Linked DNA regions of Spirulina major PCC 6313. The main gene of each other region encodes a partner of the protein of the gene in region 3 in a complex. Links are inferred from orthologs where the notes say so. Each region holds a gene or a part of one and is shown on either strand. Other genes may lie near its edges.

Region 1 (6,819 bases), 590 kb from region 3 along the record:
TTACTTAAAAAAGAGGTGTCGTAGGTTCCCCCCTCAGAATAGAGGCTCAAGGCCATCAAAAAGCCGCTGGATTGCTTGCTGACACTGACCCCGGTACGCTGAACGGCTTCGGGGAGGCGGGCTTGGACTGTGGCGATCCGGTTTTGGACATCCACAGCGGCGAGATCGAGATCGCGCCCAGCATCAAAGGTGATGTTAATTTGGCTGGTGCCGTTGTTGCTGCTGCTGCTGGAGATGTAGCGCACGCCTTCGACACCGTTGATTTCCTGTTCGAGCACGTTGGTGACGGTGTTTTCAACGATTTCGGCGCTGGCCCCGGTGTAGTTGGCGGTGACTTGGACTTGGGGCGGCGCGATTTCGGGGTATTGGGCGATGGGTAAGGTGGGGAGAATCACCCCGCCAATCAGACTAATCACGATCGCAAAAACGATCGCCACCACCGGACGCTTAATAAAGGTGTTGACAAACATAAGCTATGGAGCGGTAAAGGACGCATCGGGCGCATCGGGCGCATCATCGGGGAGGGGCATGATCGGTGCGCCGTCAGTGAGGTTGAGAATCCCGGAAACGACGATGCGATCGCCCGGTTGCACCCCCGACAGAATATTGTAGGCATCTCCTTGAATCTGCCCCAGTTCAACAGGACGCTGGCGAGCAATGAACTCCGTATCGGGAGGCACTTCATCCTCCTCGGTCGGCACTTCAGCAACAAACACGAAGGGCTTCCCGGCTAACCGCGTAATCGCCACGGTCGGCACGAGCAAACCCGGCTCCGTGCGCCACACCAGCCGCGCCCGCACAAACTGCCCATTCCGCAATAATTCGCCGGGATTGATGAAGCGGGCTTTGGCGAGGAGGGTTTGTTGGGCGGGGTTAACGTTGGGATCGATGAAGCTAATTTCGCCGGTGTTGAGGATGTTGCCCTGTTCGGTCACCAGTTCCACCAGTTGCCCCAGTTGCAATTCAGGGGCGCGTTCGGTGGGGATCGAAATGCTGAGATTGAGGACGTTATTTTGGGTCAGGGTGGTGAGGGTGTTGCTGTCGGTGACCACATCCCCCAGTTCCACGGCAAGATCCCCCACTACCCCCGCAAAGGGCGCAGTGACAACGGTTTCTTCCAGTTGGGCTTGGGCGCGGTTGGCGTTGGCCTGGGCGGATTGGCGGTTGGCTTGGGCTTGGGTGAGGGTGGCGCGGGCAGCGGTGATCCGTTCATCGATCGCGGCTAGGGTGGCGATCGCCACATCGCGATCGCGCTTCGCCTGGTCTAATCGCTGCTCACTCAGCACCCCTTCTTTTACCAAAAACTCGATCCGTTTGTAATCTTCCATTTTCAAATCCACATCGGCTTTGAGGGCGATGCGATCGGCATTGAGGGCCGCGATCTCAGACTGCACATTATTTTCCACCGCCCGTTCTGAGTTAACGGTGGCGAGCAAACTGGCCAGATTCGCCTCAGCCTGATCGGGTTTGAGTTCCACCAACCGCGCTCCGGCCGCGACGCGATCGCCCGCCGCCACAAAAATTCGCTGCACCCGTCCCGTCGCCTCCGGTCGCACCTCCACCACCTGTTCCGCTGCCAGCGACCCGACAAAATCCGTCGAATTGGCCACCATTGTCGGCCCCAGGGTGATCAACTTCACCGGCAGAGCTTGGCTTTGGGGCTGTCCGATGGCCGTCTGCTGTTGTTGCTGTCCACTCCACCAGCGCCATCCCACCCCCACCCCCGTCAGGAGGACCGTCGCGCCCACCAATGCCATCACCCGTACTTTCGAGTTGGGCCGTTGCGGCGGGATTGGACTGATTTGGCTGGAATTGGCGTTAGACATCGGGCATTCCTGGCGGATTTTACAGATCGACTCACTCCGAATCGTAACGAAAATTCAAAAATTAAGGCTACCACTCCAGGCAGATTCAGAATAAATGCTGAACCATGGTCATCGGGTAGGCGGCTTCCGGTGTTATTGATCCGGGGTGAATTGTTGGGCATAGAAGCGGGCATAGCGACCGTTCTGGTCGAGGAGTTCGGCGTGGGTTCCGGCTTCGACGATTTGCCCCTGTTCCATGACGAAGAGGCGATCGGCGCGGCGGACGGTGGCGAGGCGGTGGGCGATGACGAAGACGGTGCGATCGCGCATAATCCGTTCTAATGCCTCCTGCACAAGGGCTTCGGATTCGGAATCGAGGGCGGAGGTAGCTTCGTCCAAAATGAGGATGTGGGGGTTGAGGTACATGGCGCGGGCGATCGCAATCCGTTGCCGCTGACCCCCGGAGAGATTCACGCCCCGCTCGCCCACATAGGTGGTGTAGCCTTGGCTGAATTCCGTGATGAATTGATGGGCGTTGGCAATTTTGGCGGCGGCTTCCACTTGGTCAAGGTGAAAATCCTGTTGCCCAAAGGCGATATTTTCGGCAATGGTTCCAGAAAATAAAATCGTTTCCTGGGGTACAATCCCGATCTGCTGCCGCAGACTTTTGAGGGTCACATCTGCGACGTTAATACCGTCAATCAGAATCCGTCCGGTGGCGGCTTGGTAGAAGCGGGGTAATAGATTAACTAAAGTGGTTTTACCGGCTCCCGAATGACCCACAAGGGCGATCATTTCACCGGGATGCACCAGAAAACTGAGGTTATTTAACACCGGTTCACCGGGGACATAGGCGAAGGAAATATCGTCGTATTCGACTTTACCAGACACTCTGGGGAGAGCGATCGCATCCTGTTTTTCCTCCACCCCTGGCGTTAAATTCAGCAGTTCAAAGACTCGATCCACTGACGCTTGAGCTTGTTTGAATTCGTTGTAATTCGAGGTGGTGATACTAATCGGATCAATCAGCATCCCCACGGCGGCCAGATAGCCCACAAACTCACTGCCCGTTAAATTCCCCTGGGCAATTTGCCACGTTCCTAAAAAGAAAATAAACACCACACTCATGGCATAGAGAAAGCCCACAAAAACAATCTGAAAGGCTTTGATTTTTTCGGTCATGTAGCGAGTGCGGCGGTTGTCTTCGGCGTAGTGGGTAAATTGGTTTAAGGTGTAGTCTTCAGCGGCAAAGGCTTGAACGAGGCGAATCCCGCTGAAATATTCAATCAACAGGGAGGAAAGGTCAGAAATCCGGTTTTGGCTACGGCGAGAATATTGCAAGAGTTGTTCCCCAAAAAAGCCCACCAACAGCGCCATCAAGGGTCCAATCACTAACGCGCTCGCGGTGAGTTGCCAGTTGAGATACACCATCATTCCCAAAACAACTATCAGTTGCAAAATACAGGGCACAAACTGCTGAAAAATCTTATTCACAATTTCGCCGATTCGATCCACATCTTCCGTGAGCCGATAGGATAAATCCCCCGTTTTTGTCTGTTCAAAATAACTTAAGCTCAACCGTTGTACATGGGCATAGACGGCTTTTCGGAGGTTGAGGGTGAGTTGGAGGGCGGCTTTGGCCATGAGGGTGTCTTGGCCGTATTGCGCGATCGCCCGCACGAAGAAAATCGCCGCCGCAATGCCCGCAATCCTTGCACTGCCCTGCACGTTTCCCGTCCCCACCGATTCGGCTAAGGCTTCCGCGATTTTAATCAAGGCGGGCCAACAGGCGGTAAACACGAGCGTCGCCAGGAGAGCAGAGGCGATCGTCAGGCGTTGAGCCTGAATATAGGGGGCGAGTTGGCGATAGTGAAACGGGGTTTTCAAGGGTTTTACGGAAAAAAATAAGGGCATGACCGGCCGGGTCAGCAATCCACGGCCGGAGAGACAACAACGCAGCCACTGGATTTAAGCGGGGGTGTGGGCTTCGATGATGTGGGTGGAGGGGGTGGTGTGATGGTTTGCGGGGGACGTGTTGACGGGGAAAAAGGGTTGATGCAGGCTGATCAACTGGGCGAGGGTGCGCTTCAGTTGAGTCCGGGGCACGATCGCATCCACAAACCCACAGTTGAGCAGATATTCCGCCGTTTGGAAATCATCGGGCAGTTTTTCGCGGATCGTCTGTTCAATCACCCGCCGCCCCGCAAAGCCGATCACCGCCTTCGGTTCAGCTAGAATCACATCCCCCAACATCGCAAAACTCGCCGTCACGCCGCCCATGGTGGGATTGGTGAGAATCGGGATATAAAGAAGCTTGGCTTGGCGATGGCGTTCGAGAGCGCCGGAAATTTTCGCCATCTGCATCAAACTGAGCATCCCTTCTTGCATCCGCGCCCCACCGGAGGCACAGACGATAATCACCGTTAACCCTTCTTGCGTGCCGTACTCAATCAGGCGGGTCAGTTTTTCCCCCACCACTGATCCCATACTGCCGCCCATGAAGCTAAAGTCCATCACGCCGAGGACGACGGGTAAACCATCGAGGAGGCCGGTGCCAATTTGCACGGCATCGTTGAGGTGGGTTTTGGCTTGGTATTCCCGCAGGCGGTCTTTGTAGGCTTTGCGATCGCGAAACTCCAGCGGGTCCATCGGGCAAATGTCTTCATGGAGCGGGGTCCAGGTTTTCCCGTCGATCAATTGGTGAATCCGCTCGGTGCTGCCGACGCGCATGTGATGGTGACAGTCCACGCAAACCTGTAAATTGGCTTGCAGGTCTTTGGTATAGGTTAAAACGCTGCATTTTGGGCATTTCGTCCAAAGGCCATCGGCGATTTCGCGCTCTTGGTGGCCTTGGGGGGCAACGGGTTGGTTTTTTTCGCGATTGGCAAACCAGTCAAATAAAGACATGTTGGGATTTTAACGACTCCGCTTCAATGAGTTGCAATGGTGAAGAACAGGGGGCGTGGTTAGCCAAATTCATCATCGGTTTCCAGTTCTTCTTCCTTGGGACTCAGCAATAGTAATGCTGTCCATCGATCCGGGCTGAGGACTTGTACAGCCGTTTCGCCGGTCAAAAAACATCCGCTCGCCCCCACATTGACGACACGACTTGGAATGTCATGACTGGCTAAAATTTGCTGCATGAGTTCGGCTTCCCAGCGTGCGCCTGCGATCTTAATTGTTATCCATGACACAAAATTCATAATATCAAGACGCGGCAAGTCTCGTTTCATCAGGTCTCAAATTTCATCCCGCCCCCAACAGAAAGCGTTGATAAGTGGATACTATTATGTCACCCCAAAAAAGGGTTAGGGTGGCCCCTAGGGCCAGAAAGGGGCCAAAGGGGATCGGTTGACGACGATCCAAGAGCCGCAGGGCGATCGCACCGCCGCCCAAAAACGCCCCCAAGGCACAGCCCACAAAGGCCGCCAGGGCTGCCCCCTGCCAGCCCAACCACGCCCCGATCAGGGCTAATAATTTCGCATCCCCCGCCCCCATCGCGGTACGTCCATAGATGAGGGAGCCAATCAGGGCGATCGCTTCCAACCCCCACAGGGCAAACACAGCCCCAAAGATGCCCGTCACCAGCCGATCGGCACTGCCTTGAAATGCCCCCGTTTCAAACCAGCCTTGAATGACCATGAAGCCCAGCCCCGCGACGAGACCCGATTGGGTGAGGGGGTTGGGGAGGGTAAGGGTGTCGCAGTCGATCAGGGCGAGGGCGAGGAGCCAACTGAGCAGGAGACAATAGCCGATCGCGCTCACCGTGGGGCCAAATTGCCAAAAGACCGCGAGGAACAGGCCGCCCGCGATCGCTTCAACGAGGGGATACCGCAGTGCGATCGCGCCTCGACAGTACCGACACCGGCCCCGCAACCAAAACCAGGCGAACACCGGCACATTGTCATGCCAGGCCAGCCGCTCCTGACAGCGGGGACAGTGGGAGGGCGGCGCGAGAATCGATTCTCCTGCCGGGAGGCGATAGATCACCACGTTGAGAAAACTCCCAATCGCCGCGCCAACGATGAAGACAAATAAACTACTAATGACCTGAATCAGACTATCCATAGGCGGGGTGCGATCGCAATTTAAGCCGTACCATACCAAAGTTTTAATCCCTCACCCAACCCTCTCCCCCAGGCGCGAGGGCTTTTTTGTGGCCCGCGTTTCCTGCTGCCTTAAAGCCACTCTTCGGCGGTGGTGAAGGTGGGAAGGTTGGGGGGGATGACGGTGCGATCGCAACTCGTCTTACGGCTTTCTTGCTGCGTCGCCACATTGATCGTCACCGCCTCGAAGCGCACCGACTGCGCCCCCAGAGGCACAATTAATTGGGTCATGGTGGCGAGGCTGCCTGTCCCATCGGCTTCAAACTCAATGAACGCCCGTGGCCCGTCGAGGAGTTGGCGCGTTTCCCGATCCTGAACCCAGAGTTTGACATAGACCGTGCCCAGGGTTTGGGGCGGTAATTTCACCGTCATCAAAATCATTTCTCCAGCGGTGAGTTCTCCCGCTTGCACTTCGAGGATCGGGGCGGGGACGGCGGCGGGTTCCGGCGGTGGGATGGGGCGATCGCGGATGTCCGGATCGGGAGTGGGGAGCGTGGGGCGGCTCGCAGGCGCAACGGTGTTGAGTTCCGGGGGGTAGGGGAGTCCGGAGGTGTCGTATTTGGGGGCGAGGGGGCTGGGGCGTTGGGCGAGGGTGCTAATGGTGTCGGGGTCGTCGTCTTCATCATCGACCACAAATTCTTGAATGGGCCAATCGCCTCGCTCCCAACGGTTCGCATCGGTGGTCATTTGACGCTGTTCGGCTTGGGCGATCGCACTCAATGCCTCTTCCACAGAATCCAGGCCGGTAATGCGATGCTCGCCATAATCAAACCGATGGGAATCCTCATGATCGGGGTGATCAGCCTCAACAGAATCACGATCATCATCCTGACTGGCGTGCTTGGTGCGGTCGGGCCCGGTGGGCATTGCATCGGTGCGATCGCTTTCCGTGGTCAAATCGCTCAACC
Region 2 (6,779 bases), 1.1 Mb from region 3 along the record:
GGTGTAGCCCGCCAGGGAGCCGATGACAGGGGCGGGTTGGCCGTGGGGGCGGGGGCGTTGACCCGACCAAGATTCAATGATGTCACCCTGGGCGAGGGCGGGACAGACGGCGATCGCTTGCTGCCAGACGGCTTCTTTCAGGTGAGCTTGGGCGGCCACGATGCCCTGTTCATCGGGAAACTCCACCGTCGCGCCCACCCAATAGTCACCGCCGCCAAGGGGAACGAGATGCACATCATGGCCGGAGATCACCGGCTCCACGGGATGGAGGGGGTGAGGGCAGCGGACGCGAAAGGCTTGGCCGAGGACGGGACGGAGATCAAGGGTTTGCTGAAGTTGAGCGGTGAGGGGGGTGGAACCAAGACCGGCGGCGAGAATGAGGCGATCGCAGGCCAGCCAATCCGTGCCGATCTGAACATGGGTGCAGCGGTGCGCGTCCCCCTCGGCCTCGGTACGCAGGGCGGTGACGGCCTGGCCAAAGCGACAGTCTGCGCCGGCTTGGCTGGCGGCTTGGATTAGGGCTGCGGTTAACGGGCGGGGTTGAATTTGGCCATCCTGGGGGGAATGCACCGCTCCGATGAGGCGATCGCAATCCACAAACGGACAATGGGCCGCTAATTGGGCCCGATCCCACAGGTCAAGCGGCCAGCCCTGCTGCGATCGCACCTGCTGCAACCGTTGCCACCGTTCATCCCGTTCATCGTCACGGAATCGCAGCATCACTAAACCATGGGGATTGGTGGGAATCGGGCAGCCTGTCACCTGTTCGAGTTCCGGAATTAGCGTGGCGTAGCGGCGTAGACTCTGCTCGCGCAACCGCCAGCCGCGCCCGGTGGTTTTTTGGCTGATCACCCCCATCAACACCCCCAACGCCGCACCGGTAGAACCGGCAGCGGCGTTGGCTTGTTCAACAAGGACGACGGCTTGCTTTTGGCGGTTGAGTTCGTAGGCAATCATTGCCCCGACGACTCCACCACCCACAATCACAATCGGGTTCATGCCTCGCTGTCGGGTTCGCGGGGAATATAGTCTAGGTACACCTCAAAATCCTTTTCCAGGGCGGCTAAGGCTTCGGTGGCAAAGTTGGGCACACCCTCCGAGGCGGCCGCGTCTAGGCGCTCAATGTCGTTAAATAGGGACTCGGCGAGGTCGGTGGCAACGGCTTGGTCTTTTTCGAGCAGGAGGCTGCGATCGAGGTAGCCCAAGGTGGCCCGCAACCCGCCCAAGGGGCCGTGGAGGAAGGAATTAACATTATTCCAATCGTTCTTAGCCACATAGCCTTCGAGTTCGGGGAGGCGATCGCGCACGGCTTCGATGGGAGCGAGGGCCCGGTCAATGGCCGCAATTTTTTCAGGGGTATAGGTGGGGGGAGCTTGCACCATCGCACCGCCACAACCCGTGAGAAAGGTGGTTAAACCCACGAGGAGTAGAGCGAGTAAGGATCGAATCGGTTTCATACAAAAATTTTCGGGTAACAGTCTCATCGTCTGAGAAAACTATACGGGAAAATCGGAATCCCCACACCCAGAATCCGATTTTGGCCAGAAAACGCCATCCTCTCTAGGCGGTGATGGGCGGCGATCGCGCAGCCAATAGGTTTCCATCGGGCCTTTGCCTTTGATCGGGAGGATGCCGCGCCGCTGACAGATGAAGTGAGGTGCGATCGCCGCCTGGGTCGCTGCGGTAATTTGGATGCGTCTTGGCTTGCCCTGGGACTCCATCCGCGCCGCCACATTGACCGCATCCCCCCAAAGGTCATAGATGAATTTTTTGATCCCAATCACCCCCGCCACCACCGAGCCGGTATGAATACCAATGCGGAGTTCCATCGGAGAACCATCGGGCCAGTGAAACTGCTGGACCGCCTGTTGCATATCGAGGGCCATGGCGGCGATCGCGATCGCATGATCTGCACGGGGTAATGGCAATCCCGCCGCCGCCATATACGCATCCCCAATCGTTTTGATCTTCTCCACACCGTGGGTTTCCGCTAATTGATCGAACACGGAAAAAATCTGATTCAGGGTGCTAATTAACTCCAAGGCTTCAAATTGACTGACATAGGACGAGAAACTAACCAAATCTGCAAACAGGATCGTGACGCTCGGAAATTGTTGGGCGAGACTCCCCTCAAAGCGTTTCAATTGGTCAGCAATGGGGCGGGGCAACACATTGAGCAAGAGACGTTCGGATTTATTTTTTTCGACGAGGAGGGCTTTTTCGGCTTGAATGCGTTGGGTGACATTGGCTTGAATGCCGACAAAGTGGGTCAGTTTGTCCTCTTCGTCAAACACCGGGGAGATGGTGAGTTCATTCCAAAACAGCGTGCCATCCTTGCGAAAGTTGCGCAGGATGACGGTGCAGTGGCGGCGTTCTTGAATGGCGGTGCGGAGTTCGTGGCGGGCGGTTTGATTTTTTTCGGAACCTTGGAGAAAGCGACAGTTGAGGCCGAGCACTTCGGTGGCAGAATAGCCCGTCATCGTTTCAAAGGCAGGATTAACGTAGATCAGCGGCATATCAGGGAGCCGAGCATCGGCGATCACAATCCCGACTCGACTCGCGGCGATCGCTTGATCCCGCAAATATAACGCCGCCTGGACACCACTTTGATAGATCCCCCGCTGATGCCATTGGATTTCGGTCACATCTTGAGCGATCGCCACACTCACCCCGTCCCGATAGGGCGACACCCGCCACGATAACCACCGATAACTACCGTTACGATGGCGAAAGCGGTTTTTATAGTCCACAGGGGTTGTGCGTTGGGACTGGTGACAGCGTTGCTCAGCGGCGAGGGTGCTTTCGAGGTCATCCGGGTGAATCCAGTCCAGCCAAGGCTGTTGGCGGAGTTCCACCGGTGTCCATCCCAGTAGATCTTGCCACAGGTGATTCAATTCCCCAAAATAGCCATCCTCGTGGCGCACACACATTAAATCTACCGACAACTCAAAAAACGACTGTAGCGAAGTTGCCGCATTGCATGGTGTACGAACGTCTCCAGAAAAACCCATAATGCCCTGTGAGTGACCTTTGGTTTCGTGGACTTGTTGACTGCACCCCCTACTCCCATTATTCAGGTTTTCGCGTCACTCTGGGAACATTCAGGACGACCACCGCTGCGGATGGCGCACAGCGATCGCGCTTCCTAGTCTTCTAACACCTGCACATCCACTTCCACCGCATCCACATCAATCGTGCCCGGTGGCGTGATCCGCACAAACCGCCCATCCTTAATCTGGAGGGCTTCACTACAGTTCGGGCAATTAAACGCCACCTGATTCAACGCGGCAAAGGCGTGGCCACACATCGGGCATTGATCTTCCACCACATTCCGCTTCACCCACCAGCGCAGCCCATACACCGCCACCACCGGCAGCAGGGCCAACAAAAACACCGCCAGGAAAATCCCATTCACAATCCACCCCAACCCCACCGCGCTGAGACCCATCACCCCAAGCAAAATCAGCAAACTACAGCCAATGCCGGATAAATTCCATTGGGCAATTTGATTCACACTGACCTCCTAATCCGGAATTCGTAACCTTGTTTCATCCTAGTGATTGATCGTGATCTATTGCATGTGCTGGGCGATGAAATTGGTGTAGACCTCGCCACTCAAGAAGGCGGGCGTGGTTAAGATCCGCTCGTGAAAACTAATCGTGGTGGGAATGCCGGTAATGGCACATTCCCGTAAGGCTCGGCGCATCCGCGTAATCGCCGTGGCGCGATCGGGGCCCCAGACGATTAATTTACCAATCAGGGAATCGTAGTAGGGGGGAATTTCGTAATCGGTATAGACATGGGAATCCATGCGCACACCGGGGCCGCCAGGAGGCAGGTAGGCGGTGATTCGGCCGGGATGGGGGCGGAAATTATGGGCGGGATCTTCGGCGTTGATCCGACATTCGATCGCGTGGCCCTTGAGTTGCACATCGGCTTGGGAAAAGGTGAGGCGATCGCCCTGAGCAATCCGAATCTGTTCGGTAATCAAGTCCAACCCGGTCACCATTTCCGTAACGGGATGTTCCACCTGAATCCGGGTGTTCATTTCCATAAAATAAAATTCCCCCGTTTTATCGAGGAGAAATTCCACCGTTCCCGCCCCCACATATTGAATCGACTGGGCCGCCCGTACTGCTGCTGTGCCCATTTTTTTGCGTAATTTCTGGGTCAAAACGGGGCTGGGGGCTTCTTCGAGGAGTTTTTGGTGACGGCGTTGAATGGAGCAATCCCGTTCGCCGAGGTGGACAACGTTGCCGTAACTGTCGGCAAGGATTTGAAATTCAATATGGCGGGGGGCTTCGAGGAATTTTTCCAAATATACCCCAGCGTTACCAAAGGCGGCTTCAGCTTCTCCCTGGGCGGCCCGAAACATTTTGATCAATTCACTTTCATCGTTGACGAGGCGCATGCCCCGCCCACCGCCGCCCGCCGTGGCTTTGAGAATGACGGGATAGCCGATCTTGCCAGCGATCGCGATCGCCTGTTGTTCATCGCTGAGCAGGCCATCGCTACCCGGTAGGGTGGGAACACCAGCCCGCTGCATTGTGTATTTAGCCGTGGACTTGTCCCCCATGGACATCATGGCCGCCGGGGTGGGGCCAATGAAGGCAATATGATGATCGGCGCAAATTTCAGCGAAACGGGCATTTTCAGCCAGGAACCCATAGCCCGGATGAATGGCGGTGGCGTTGCGGGTCAGGGCGGCGGCGATGATGTTGGGAATGTTGAGATAGCTTTTGCTGCTGGGGGGTTGGCCAATACAGACGCTTTCGTCCGCGAGTTGGACATGGAGGGCGTGTTCATCAATGGTGGAATGGACAGCCACGGTGGCGATCCCCAGTTCTTGACAACTGCGGAGAATACGAAGGGCAATTTCACCCCGATTGGCAATAAGGACTTTAGAAAACTGCATTCGGTTACACAGCAATGGCTCTCGGTCGTGCAATCCACTATACAGTTTTTAGGCTCGTCTGCCCTAGTCTTCGGGGTCGCGGTGCCGCTGGGCCAGATCCGAAGGGGGGCGATCGCTACTCCAGGCCCACCAGGCTTGCTCACATTCACAGTGATAAAACTCTTGCCACTTGCGCCGATAGTCTTCATTCACCACCGGAGCGCGACGATTGAGCCAGACCCGTTGGGCTTGGTGAGGGGATGCACCACAGCGGGGACAATGAAAATTTAAGGCGTGGAGGGCCGGTTCTGTCCAGGCGGGAGGGAGAGGCTCGAACGCTTCCATGCAGACTTTATAAATTAAACGCCCCTTCAGCTTATCAGGTTTCCTGGGGAGCGGTGCGATCGCATCATGTCAGCCCGGTGCAGGGTTCAGAGCCAATTCTCTAGCGGGATCAACGGGAAGAATTTTCCGGTTGTGGCCAGTTGGCGAAGGAAGAGGGGCTGGGAATGCAACAGATTCCTACGTCGCATACTCAGATTTCGCAAATCGTACTATGATCCCCTTGAGTCATGCGGCGGAGAGAATCCGGTTGATCGTCCACCTCCCCATGACAATTGCCCATTTCCTAGCAGGATAGACAACTGTGAACCTTGCACTGAACCTTCTCTCGGCCCTTGGGATTGCGATCTTTTGTGTGATCGCGTGGTTGGGGTCGGAAAACCGCCGCGTTGTGCAGTGGAATGTGATTATTTTTGGGATTGGTCTTCAGCTTTTGGTGGGAATTTTAGTCTTCGGCGGGGGCAGCACCCTGATCGCAGGCATCAATAACATCATTAACCCGATTTTAGATGCGTCGGAAGCGGGGGCGAAGTTCCTTTTTGGCGGCCCTAGTTCTTTACTTGCGACCGATCCGAATCCCACCGCAGGGCCAGGGGCCGCAGCGCGGTGGATTGCGCGGGCGGTGGGGAATGGCTATGTGCCTGTACCGGGCGATCGCCTCGGCCCGGATCAGCTTAATCCTGGGTTTACCTATGTGTTGGCGTTCCGTGCTTTGCCGCAGATTATTTTCTTCGCGGCGTTGGTGGGGCTGCTCTACCGAATGAATGTGATTCAACCGATTGTGAAAGTGTTTGCGATCGTCTTCCAGCGCACAATGAAGATTAGCGGCGCGGAATCCTTATCTGGGGCGGCGAATATTTTTGTGGGGATTGAATCTGCGATCGCCGTCAAACCCTTTTTACCCAAAATGACCCGCAGTGAACTCTGCGCCATCCTCACCAGTTGTTTTGGGTCGATCGCCTCCTCCGTACTCGGACTTTACGCTGGGTTTCTACGGGGCAGCTTTCCCGACATTGCCGGGCATCTGGTCTCCGCCTCGATTCTGACGATCCCCGCCTGTTTTGTGATTTCTAAATTGCTCGTCCCCGAAACCGGCGAGCCGGAAACCATGGGACATATTCCCGACGATGAAGTGGACGAAAACGAGAAGAGACCCAGCTATATGGATAGCTTGATCGTCGGTGCTCTCGATGGGGTGAAGATGGCCATGGGGATTGCGGCGGTGTTGATCGCCATTTTGGGGGTGATTGCCCTCTTCAATGCGCCCTTCAATCAATTGGCGATCTGGTTAGGGGCATCGGGAGACGACTCCCTCATCGGTCAATTTTTTGCCCAACCGCTACGCAATTTAATGGGGATGCTGTTCTTGCCTTTGACTTTTTTGACGGGGGTGGCGTTGGATTGGCAAAACCTCTGGACGGCTTCGCTGTTAATTGGTCAACGCCTCTTTGAAACCAGTATTCCGCCCTATTTAGCGTTGAATGGTCTCTCCGTGTCGGGTGTAATCAGCGATCGCACCCTCTTGATTGTGAGCTACGTCCTC
Region 3 (6,523 bases):
CCAACCCACGATCGCCCCAATTCACGCCCCCGATCTTGCGATCGCCCCTCAGTCCGTTAACCCTTGACCTCAACCCGTCTCGCTCTACCCCTGCCCCGCCCCCAACCCGCCCCCCTCAGATGCGATCGTTCTCCCTCAGCGAGGTAGATCTCACCCGTCCTCTCACCATTCGTGACATTCTCCGCTACGGCAGCTATGGCAAAGATGTCCTCGTCATTCAAAAAATCCTCATGGATCTAGACCTCTATACCGGCCCCCTCGACGGCTACTTTGGCCGCCTCACGGTTCAAGCCGTCAAAGACTTTCAGCGCATCCATACCCTTTTACCCGACGGCATTGTCGGCTTCAGCACCTGCGAAATCCTCGATGCCCAATCCCCCGATCTCACCCTCACCTGCACCAAACCCCCGACCCCGGAAGCCCCATAACCCATCCACCAAGGTTACGGGCGATCGGCGGGGGGGCTTGGGGGGTGAGGCAGGAGGAAAGCAGCGATCGCGCCCGTCCAACGGCGCGGCAGCAAGGCAGTGATGGCCGCCATCAGGCGATGTTTCCAACCGGGAATCGCCACCGTCTGCCCCGCAAATAAAGCTTGATAGCCCCATTGCGCCATCGTCGTCAGCGCCGACTCACGCTCTAGATCATCGGAGGCAGTGGATTGATCCCACCGTTGCGGGCAGAAGACGGTCACCGTCACCCCTGTACCCTGCAATTCAGCCGCCAACGCTTGGGAAAACGCGAGGATATAGGCCTGGGTCGCCTCATACACCGCCCGCCAGGACTCCGGCTGAAACGCCGCCAACGATGCCACATTGAGAATCTTTCCCGTCCCACGTCGCAACATCCCCGGCAGCAACACCTTCGTTAACTGGGTCAACGCCACCATATTGACCTGCATTAACTGCCATTCCGCCGTTGCATCCGTTGTCACAAACTGACCCCATGCCCCGCGCTCTGATGTGTTCACTAAAATTTGCACCTCGATGCCGGTTTGTTGAAGCTGCGCGGCGATCGTATCCGGGGCGTTGGGATGGGACAGGTCATGGAGCAAAATTTTCACCGAGGCCTGAAATTCCATGGTGAGCTGTTCTGCGAGGGGGTGGATGGGGGCAGCCGTGCGCGAGATCAACACAAGATCGTAGCCATGGCGGGCAAAAACATGGGCAAAGGCTGCCCCAAAGTCGCTGGCTGCACCGGTAATTAAGGCGGTGGGTTTCCCGTTCACAATGGTGTTTTCTGCGGTGGATCAATTCAGCCCATCAGGGGCGGGACCCCCAAACCCCAAACGATGCTGCTCAGGACAATTTAAGCCCGTCTCGGATCATGGCGGGGCGTTTCAGCCTGTTCTGGCCATGTTTGCCAGGCTTGGGTGAGGACTTCGCTCAACCATTGCCGTTGTTTGGGGTTGAGAAGCTGATGATCGGTGAGGATATCCGATTGGATTTGATCGACGCTTTTGCCTTGGGCGCGGTAGATTTCCACGACTCCTGCGATCGCCGCCGCCACCATCTCTTCATCAATCGGCTGTTTTTGAAACGCACGAATTTCTTCGGGGCTTCGTGGGATAGGATAATTCATAGCCAATGTTCACCCGTTGCATACTAAAGATTAGGAAACTTATCGAATCTTAAGATAGTTTATTAAACTATCTTAAGTATGCGCTGAATGTAACTCAGCACACAACAGTCAAATCTTAAGTATTGCTTCCCCTTTATATAAAGCCGTCCTAAAGGACGGGTTTCAGACCCCCTTTTTTTTGATGAACGAACTGCTCTACATCGAAATCCCCACTCCTGACCTCGCTTGCGTGGTGACATGGCTGCAAACCCAATGGCAGCCCCCCTACGGTGAGCGTGTGGTTGTGCCGGGTGGTGTGCAGGTGCAGTTCCCGGAGCGGCCCGGTCAGGTGTTAGCGATCGCCCTCTGGTCGCTGCAACGCACCACCTATCTCAAGCTGTTTCGGTGGAGCGATCGCCCCCTCCCCCACGAACGCGACATTCAAGACCATCTCAGCCAAAATCTCCCCCAGGCATTTCCCCTCACCTATCCGGCTCCTCCTGCCCTAGATCTCACACAGACCGACATCTTCACCGCCCTCGCCCCCCACTACCCCAAAACGGTGAACTATTTCCAGAAAATGCCCCAGGGGGAACGAGATTTACAGCGAGCCTACTGGTGGGAAACCCGCTGGCGCGAGAGTGTTAAACATCCTCAAACCCCGCGCTCGGTGGTGTTTCAACAGTCCACCCCCCTCGCCACAAATCTAGACTATGACCTCATCTATATCGGCGGCGCGTTGGGGGTGATTCATGCAGCGGTGATGGCCCAGCGGGGATATCGGGTCTTGTTGATTGAACGGCTTGCCTTTGGACGGATGAATCGGGAATGGAATATTTCGCGGGACGAGTTTCAGCAGTTGATTGAGTTGGGGCTGTTCACTACCGAGGAGTTTGAAAGCCTGATCGCCCGCGAATATCAGGACGGATTTAACAAGTTTTTCGACGGCAATAATCCCCCCCATTTAAAAGCCAAGGTACTCCACACCCCCACCGTCCTGAACATTGCCATCGATTCGGAACGGTTGCTGCGTCTGTGTGGGGAAAAGTTCCGGCAGGCGGGGGGCGAGATTTGGGATGAAACAGAATTTACCCGCGTCGATGTGGCAACTGATGGGGTACAGGTACAAATGACTCACCGCCCGACGGGGCGCGATCGCAACGCCACCGCCCGCCTCGTGGTCGATGCGATGGGAACCGCCTCCCCGATCGCCTGGCAACTCAACGGTGGCCGCACCTTTGATAGTGTTTGCCCCACCGTGGGAGCGGTGCTGTCGGGAATCAGCAAAGAGGTGTGGAACCCCGATTTTGGGGATGTGTTAAATTCCCACGGGGATATTTCGCGGGGGCGGCAGTTGATTTGGGAATTGTTCCCCGTGGAAGGGGATGATTTGACCGTGTACCTCTTCCACTACCATCAAGTGCATCCTGAGAATCCTGGTTCACTGCTGGAAATGTACGAGGACTTTTTCACGATTTTGCCAGAATATCGCCGCTGCGACCTGGATGCCTTGGAGTGGAAGAAGCCGACGTTTGGGTATATTCCGGGGCATTTTTCCGTGGGGGGGAGCGATCGCACCGTTGCCATTGATCGCATTGTGGCGATCGGGGATGCCGCCTCGTTACAATCGCCCCTCGTCTTTACCGGCTTCGGCTCCCTCGTGCGCAACCTTGGCCGCCTCACCACCTTGCTCGATACCGCCCTCCAGCATGACCTCCTAGCCGCAAAACACCTCAACACGATTCGCGCCTACCAGAGCAATACCGCCGTCACTTGGCTCTTCTCCAAAGGAATGATGGTTCCCACGGGCAAAACCCTACCCCCCCAACGGGTGAATGCGATGCTGAACACCTTTTTTGGTCTCCTCGCCGAGGAACCGCCAGAGGTTGCCGATACCTTCATTAAGGATCGGTTTGGGTGGTGGACGTTTAATCGCTTGGCATTGAAGGCGGCGGTGATGAATCCTCGCCTTGTGCCCTGGATTTGGGAGCAGGCCGGAACGCGGGACTTTATCCGCTGGATCGGGAGTTATCTCTGGTTTGCGGTGGAATCGTTGCTCGCCTGGTGTTTGCGGGGCTGGTTTCCGGGCTGGTTGGTGCGATCGCAATCTTGGCTCGAATCCCGCTATCCGGCCCTCTGGCTCCATTGCCTCAGCCTTAGCCTCCGGATCAAGGGCGGTTTTGAGCGATCGCCCCACATCACCCCCCTCCCGAAACACCCGCCAACCCGACAGCAGGTTTCGGTGGGTTAATCATCCCTCAATCCGAGGGATGCAGGGGACGGGACAGGCTGTTAGGCACGATCGCCGGCGGAGTGAGACTAAAATCGCGGAACTGTCGGGCTTGCTTTTCGATGCGAGCCGCCAGACGGTTACAGACTAAATTACACAGGTCATAAATCAGCGGATCTTCGACGCGATAGTAGGCGGAGGTTCCGGCGCTGCGGCGACTGAGAATCCCAGCTTGGAGCATCACTTTCAGATGTTTGGAAACATTGGCTTGGCTCGTCTGCGTGGCTTCGACCAATTCTTGCACACACATCTCGCCGTCTCGAAGCAGATTCAAAAGTTTCAAGCGCATCGGTTCACTAAGTACGCTGAAGTACTCAGCGAGTTGCTGAACCACTTCCTGCGAGACAGGCTTCGGTGTGAGGTGCATGGGAGGTTCACGGAAAGTTGTGATCCCAAAATAGTAGCAGCCTCATCCCCTGATCACAATATGTGAAGCTACCCTTGATCGGAATTGTCGTGAGGTGGAATGGGGAGCGGCTCACCGCTGGGGGGATTAACCGGGGTTAACGCGCATCAGCGGCTGGCCAAATTCCACGGGTTCACCGTTTTCGACGAGGATTTCCATGATTTGCCCGGAGATTTCCACGTCAATCTCGTTCATGAGTTTCATCGCTTCGATAATGCACACGGTTTGCCCGGTTGTGACGCGATCGCCCATATTCACAAACGGTGCTTCATCGGGAGCCGGAGCGCGATAGAACGTCCCCACCATGGGTGAGGTGATATCCACCCATTTCGGATCACTGGTGGGGGCGGGGGCGGTATCGGCCACCGGAGCAGCAGCGGGAGCAGCGGGAGGGGTAGCCGCCACGGGGACAGGGGCAACGGCCGGCGCAGCGGGAGCGGACGTAAGGGGCATCACGGCACCGTGACCTTTTTTGACGGTGAGTTCAAAGGCCTCGCTTTTGAGGCTGAGTTCTGTGATATCGGTGGGCGCGATCGCCGCTAATAGTTCACGAATTTCTTGGAAGTCTATAGACACCGGCAGTCTTGTCCTCAAAGCGAATAAATCAAAGGATGTGAAAGAAGAGGGTGACGTTGCCTGACGATGCCAAATGTTCAGTCTTCACCGCTAGACTCCGTGCTACCCACCGTGTTAGTTGTCGCGACCGAGATAGCTATCGGTGCGGGTGTCAATCTTAATCTTTTCTCCGATCGAAAGGAAGAGCGGCACCATCACTTGGGCTCCCGTTTCCACAATGGCAGGTTTTGTGCCCCCTGTGGCGGTGTCGCCTTTGACACCGGGATCAGTCTCCGTGATTTCGAGCACCACGGAGTTGGGCAGTTCCACTTCGAGCACCTGCGTTTCCCAGGTGACGATGTTCACTTCCATCTCTTCTTTGAGATATTTGACGCGATCGCCCACCTTGTCCGGGCTAATTCGCATTTCCTCAAAGGTTTCCATATCCATAAACACCAAGTCTTCACCTTCTTTATAGGTGTGTTGCATGGTGCGTTTTTCGAGAATGGCTTGGGGAACCGTCTCACCAGCCCGAAAGGTACGTTCCACCACACTGCCAGATTGCACATTTTTAAGCTTTGTCCGGACAAATGCTGACCCTTTCCCCGGTTTCACATGGAGAAATTCGACGACACGCCACACAGAGCCATCTAAATTGATCGTTACGCCAGTTCTAAAGTCATTACTCGAAATCATGGAGTTATTTTAAGAGACCGAGACAATTCGCCCTCCATTGTACCCCCGTTAGGGTTCCCTCCTGGCAGGAATCCCCTTTTACTTCGCGAGGGCTGAACAGCAGATTCAGGGAGGGTGAAACTTATGGGAAGATGAAAAAGGTTCACTGGAATATTGTGTCTTTATTTTTTATGTTATCTTTACGTTCTCCTGTTCGGCAGATGGTGCAAGCCTGGCTCAAACGTGCTTGGCTTGTCTTGGCTGTGGGCGCGATCGCCCTCCTCACGACCGCCACCGTTGCCCCCGCAGCCCACGCTGGTCTCGCCCAAGGCAACGCCATCACCGACCCCCAAGCGATCCTCCGCTACGCCCTCCCCATCGATAATCCAGAAATTCGCCAACTCCAAACCAGCTTAGAATCCATTTCCGAAGGACTCCGGAGCAAGCGCTGGAGCCTCGTGAATCGGGACATTAAATCCGCATCCCGGAGCTTGACCTTTGGGGATGACGCGATTTTGGCCAGTGTGGGGAGCGATCGCACCGCCACCGCCCAAGACCTCCTCGCCGAACTGCGCGACGAAGTGGAAACCCTCCGCACCGCCGCCGACGATCGCGACAAAAACACCGTCTGGGAAACACGCCGCCAAGCCCTCGCCCATGTGGGTGCGCTTGAAGCCCTGATGGTGGACGGTTTCCCCTTTGAAATTCCCGACGACTACGCCCACCTGCCCCAACTGAAAGGCCGCGCCACCGTCGAACTCGAAACCACCCAAGGAACCCTCACCGTGATCGTCGATGGCTACAGTGCCCCGATCAACGCCGGGAACTTTGTTGATCTCGTCCAGCGCGGTTTCTACGACGGCCTGCCCTTCTTCCAAAACCAAGACTACATCATTCAAACCGGCGACCCGGACGGCCCCGAAGTGGGCTTTGTTGACCCCAAAACCAAAGAATATCGCGCCATTCCCCTCGAAATTCTCGTTAAGGGTGACAACGAACCGATTTACGAATTCACCCTCGAAGAAATTGGGCTGTACCTC

The links.
Region 1: the proteins of accB (region 3) and accD are in contact, whole or in part, in a solved structure (PDB 8UXZ), measured with the Escherichia coli proteins. The link is inferred for Spirulina major PCC 6313 from one-to-one orthologs.
Region 2: the proteins of accB (region 3) and accC are in contact, whole or in part, in a solved structure (PDB 8UXZ), measured with the Escherichia coli proteins. The link is inferred for Spirulina major PCC 6313 from one-to-one orthologs.

What each region holds. Positions count from the first base shown.
Region 1 is NZ_KV878783.1:1,790,308-1,797,126, forward strand. The notes cover bases 2,744-5,690. They hold accD (acetyl-CoA carboxylase, carboxyltransferase subunit beta), read right to left. Parts: upstream 4,713-5,690; coding sequence 3,774-4,712; downstream 2,744-3,773. Other genes in these bases: SPI6313_RS07700 (ABC transporter ATP-binding protein), read right to left, coding at 2,744-3,692; SPI6313_RS07710 (hypothetical protein), read right to left, coding at 4,772-5,038; SPI6313_RS07715 (prepilin peptidase), read right to left, coding at 5,052-5,690. Outside these bases: SPI6313_RS07690 (efflux RND transporter permease subunit), read right to left, coding at 1-470; SPI6313_RS07695 (efflux RND transporter periplasmic adaptor subunit), read right to left, coding at 474-1,826; more of SPI6313_RS07700, read right to left, coding at 1,959-2,743; more of SPI6313_RS07715, read right to left, coding at 5,691-5,873; SPI6313_RS07720 (hypothetical protein), read right to left, coding at 5,984-6,819.
Region 2 is NZ_KV878783.1:2,321,679-2,328,457, reverse strand. The notes cover bases 2,744-5,650. They hold accC (acetyl-CoA carboxylase biotin carboxylase subunit), read right to left. Parts: upstream 4,916-5,650; coding sequence 3,572-4,915; downstream 2,744-3,571. Other genes in these bases: SPI6313_RS10115 (NupC/NupG family nucleoside CNT transporter), read left to right, coding at 5,541-5,650; SPI6313_RS10120 (hypothetical protein), read right to left, coding at 4,979-5,239; SPI6313_RS10130 (PDDEXK family nuclease), read right to left, coding at 3,146-3,514; SPI6313_RS10135 (adenylate/guanylate cyclase domain-containing protein), read right to left, coding at 2,744-3,011. Outside these bases: SPI6313_RS10145 (NAD(P)/FAD-dependent oxidoreductase), read right to left, coding at 1-999; photosystem II protein PsbQ, read right to left, coding at 996-1,457; more of SPI6313_RS10135, read right to left, coding at 1,497-2,743; more of SPI6313_RS10115, read left to right, coding at 5,651-6,779. UniProt on the Escherichia coli protein: This protein is a component of the acetyl coenzyme A carboxylase complex; first, biotin carboxylase catalyzes the carboxylation of the carrier protein and then the transcarboxylase transfers the carboxyl group to form malonyl-CoA.
Region 3 is NZ_KV878783.1:1,205,780-1,212,302, reverse strand. Bases 3,086-5,832 are described here. They hold accB (acetyl-CoA carboxylase biotin carboxyl carrier protein), read right to left. Parts: upstream 4,830-5,832; coding sequence 4,341-4,829; downstream 3,086-4,340. Other genes in these bases: SPI6313_RS05250 (peptidylprolyl isomerase), read left to right, coding at 5,675-5,832; efp (elongation factor P), read right to left, coding at 4,944-5,504; SPI6313_RS05265 (ArsR/SmtB family transcription factor), read right to left, coding at 3,816-4,214; SPI6313_RS05270 (NAD(P)/FAD-dependent oxidoreductase), read left to right, coding at 3,086-3,808. Also shown: SPI6313_RS05285 (peptidoglycan-binding domain-containing protein), read left to right, coding at 1-428; SPI6313_RS05280 (SDR family NAD(P)-dependent oxidoreductase), read right to left, coding at 443-1,225; SPI6313_RS05275 (hypothetical protein), read right to left, coding at 1,306-1,578; more of SPI6313_RS05270, read left to right, coding at 1,760-3,085; more of SPI6313_RS05250, read left to right, coding at 5,833-6,523. UniProt on the Escherichia coli protein: This protein is a component of the acetyl coenzyme A carboxylase complex; first, biotin carboxylase catalyzes the carboxylation of the carrier protein and then the transcarboxylase transfers the carboxyl group to form malonyl-CoA.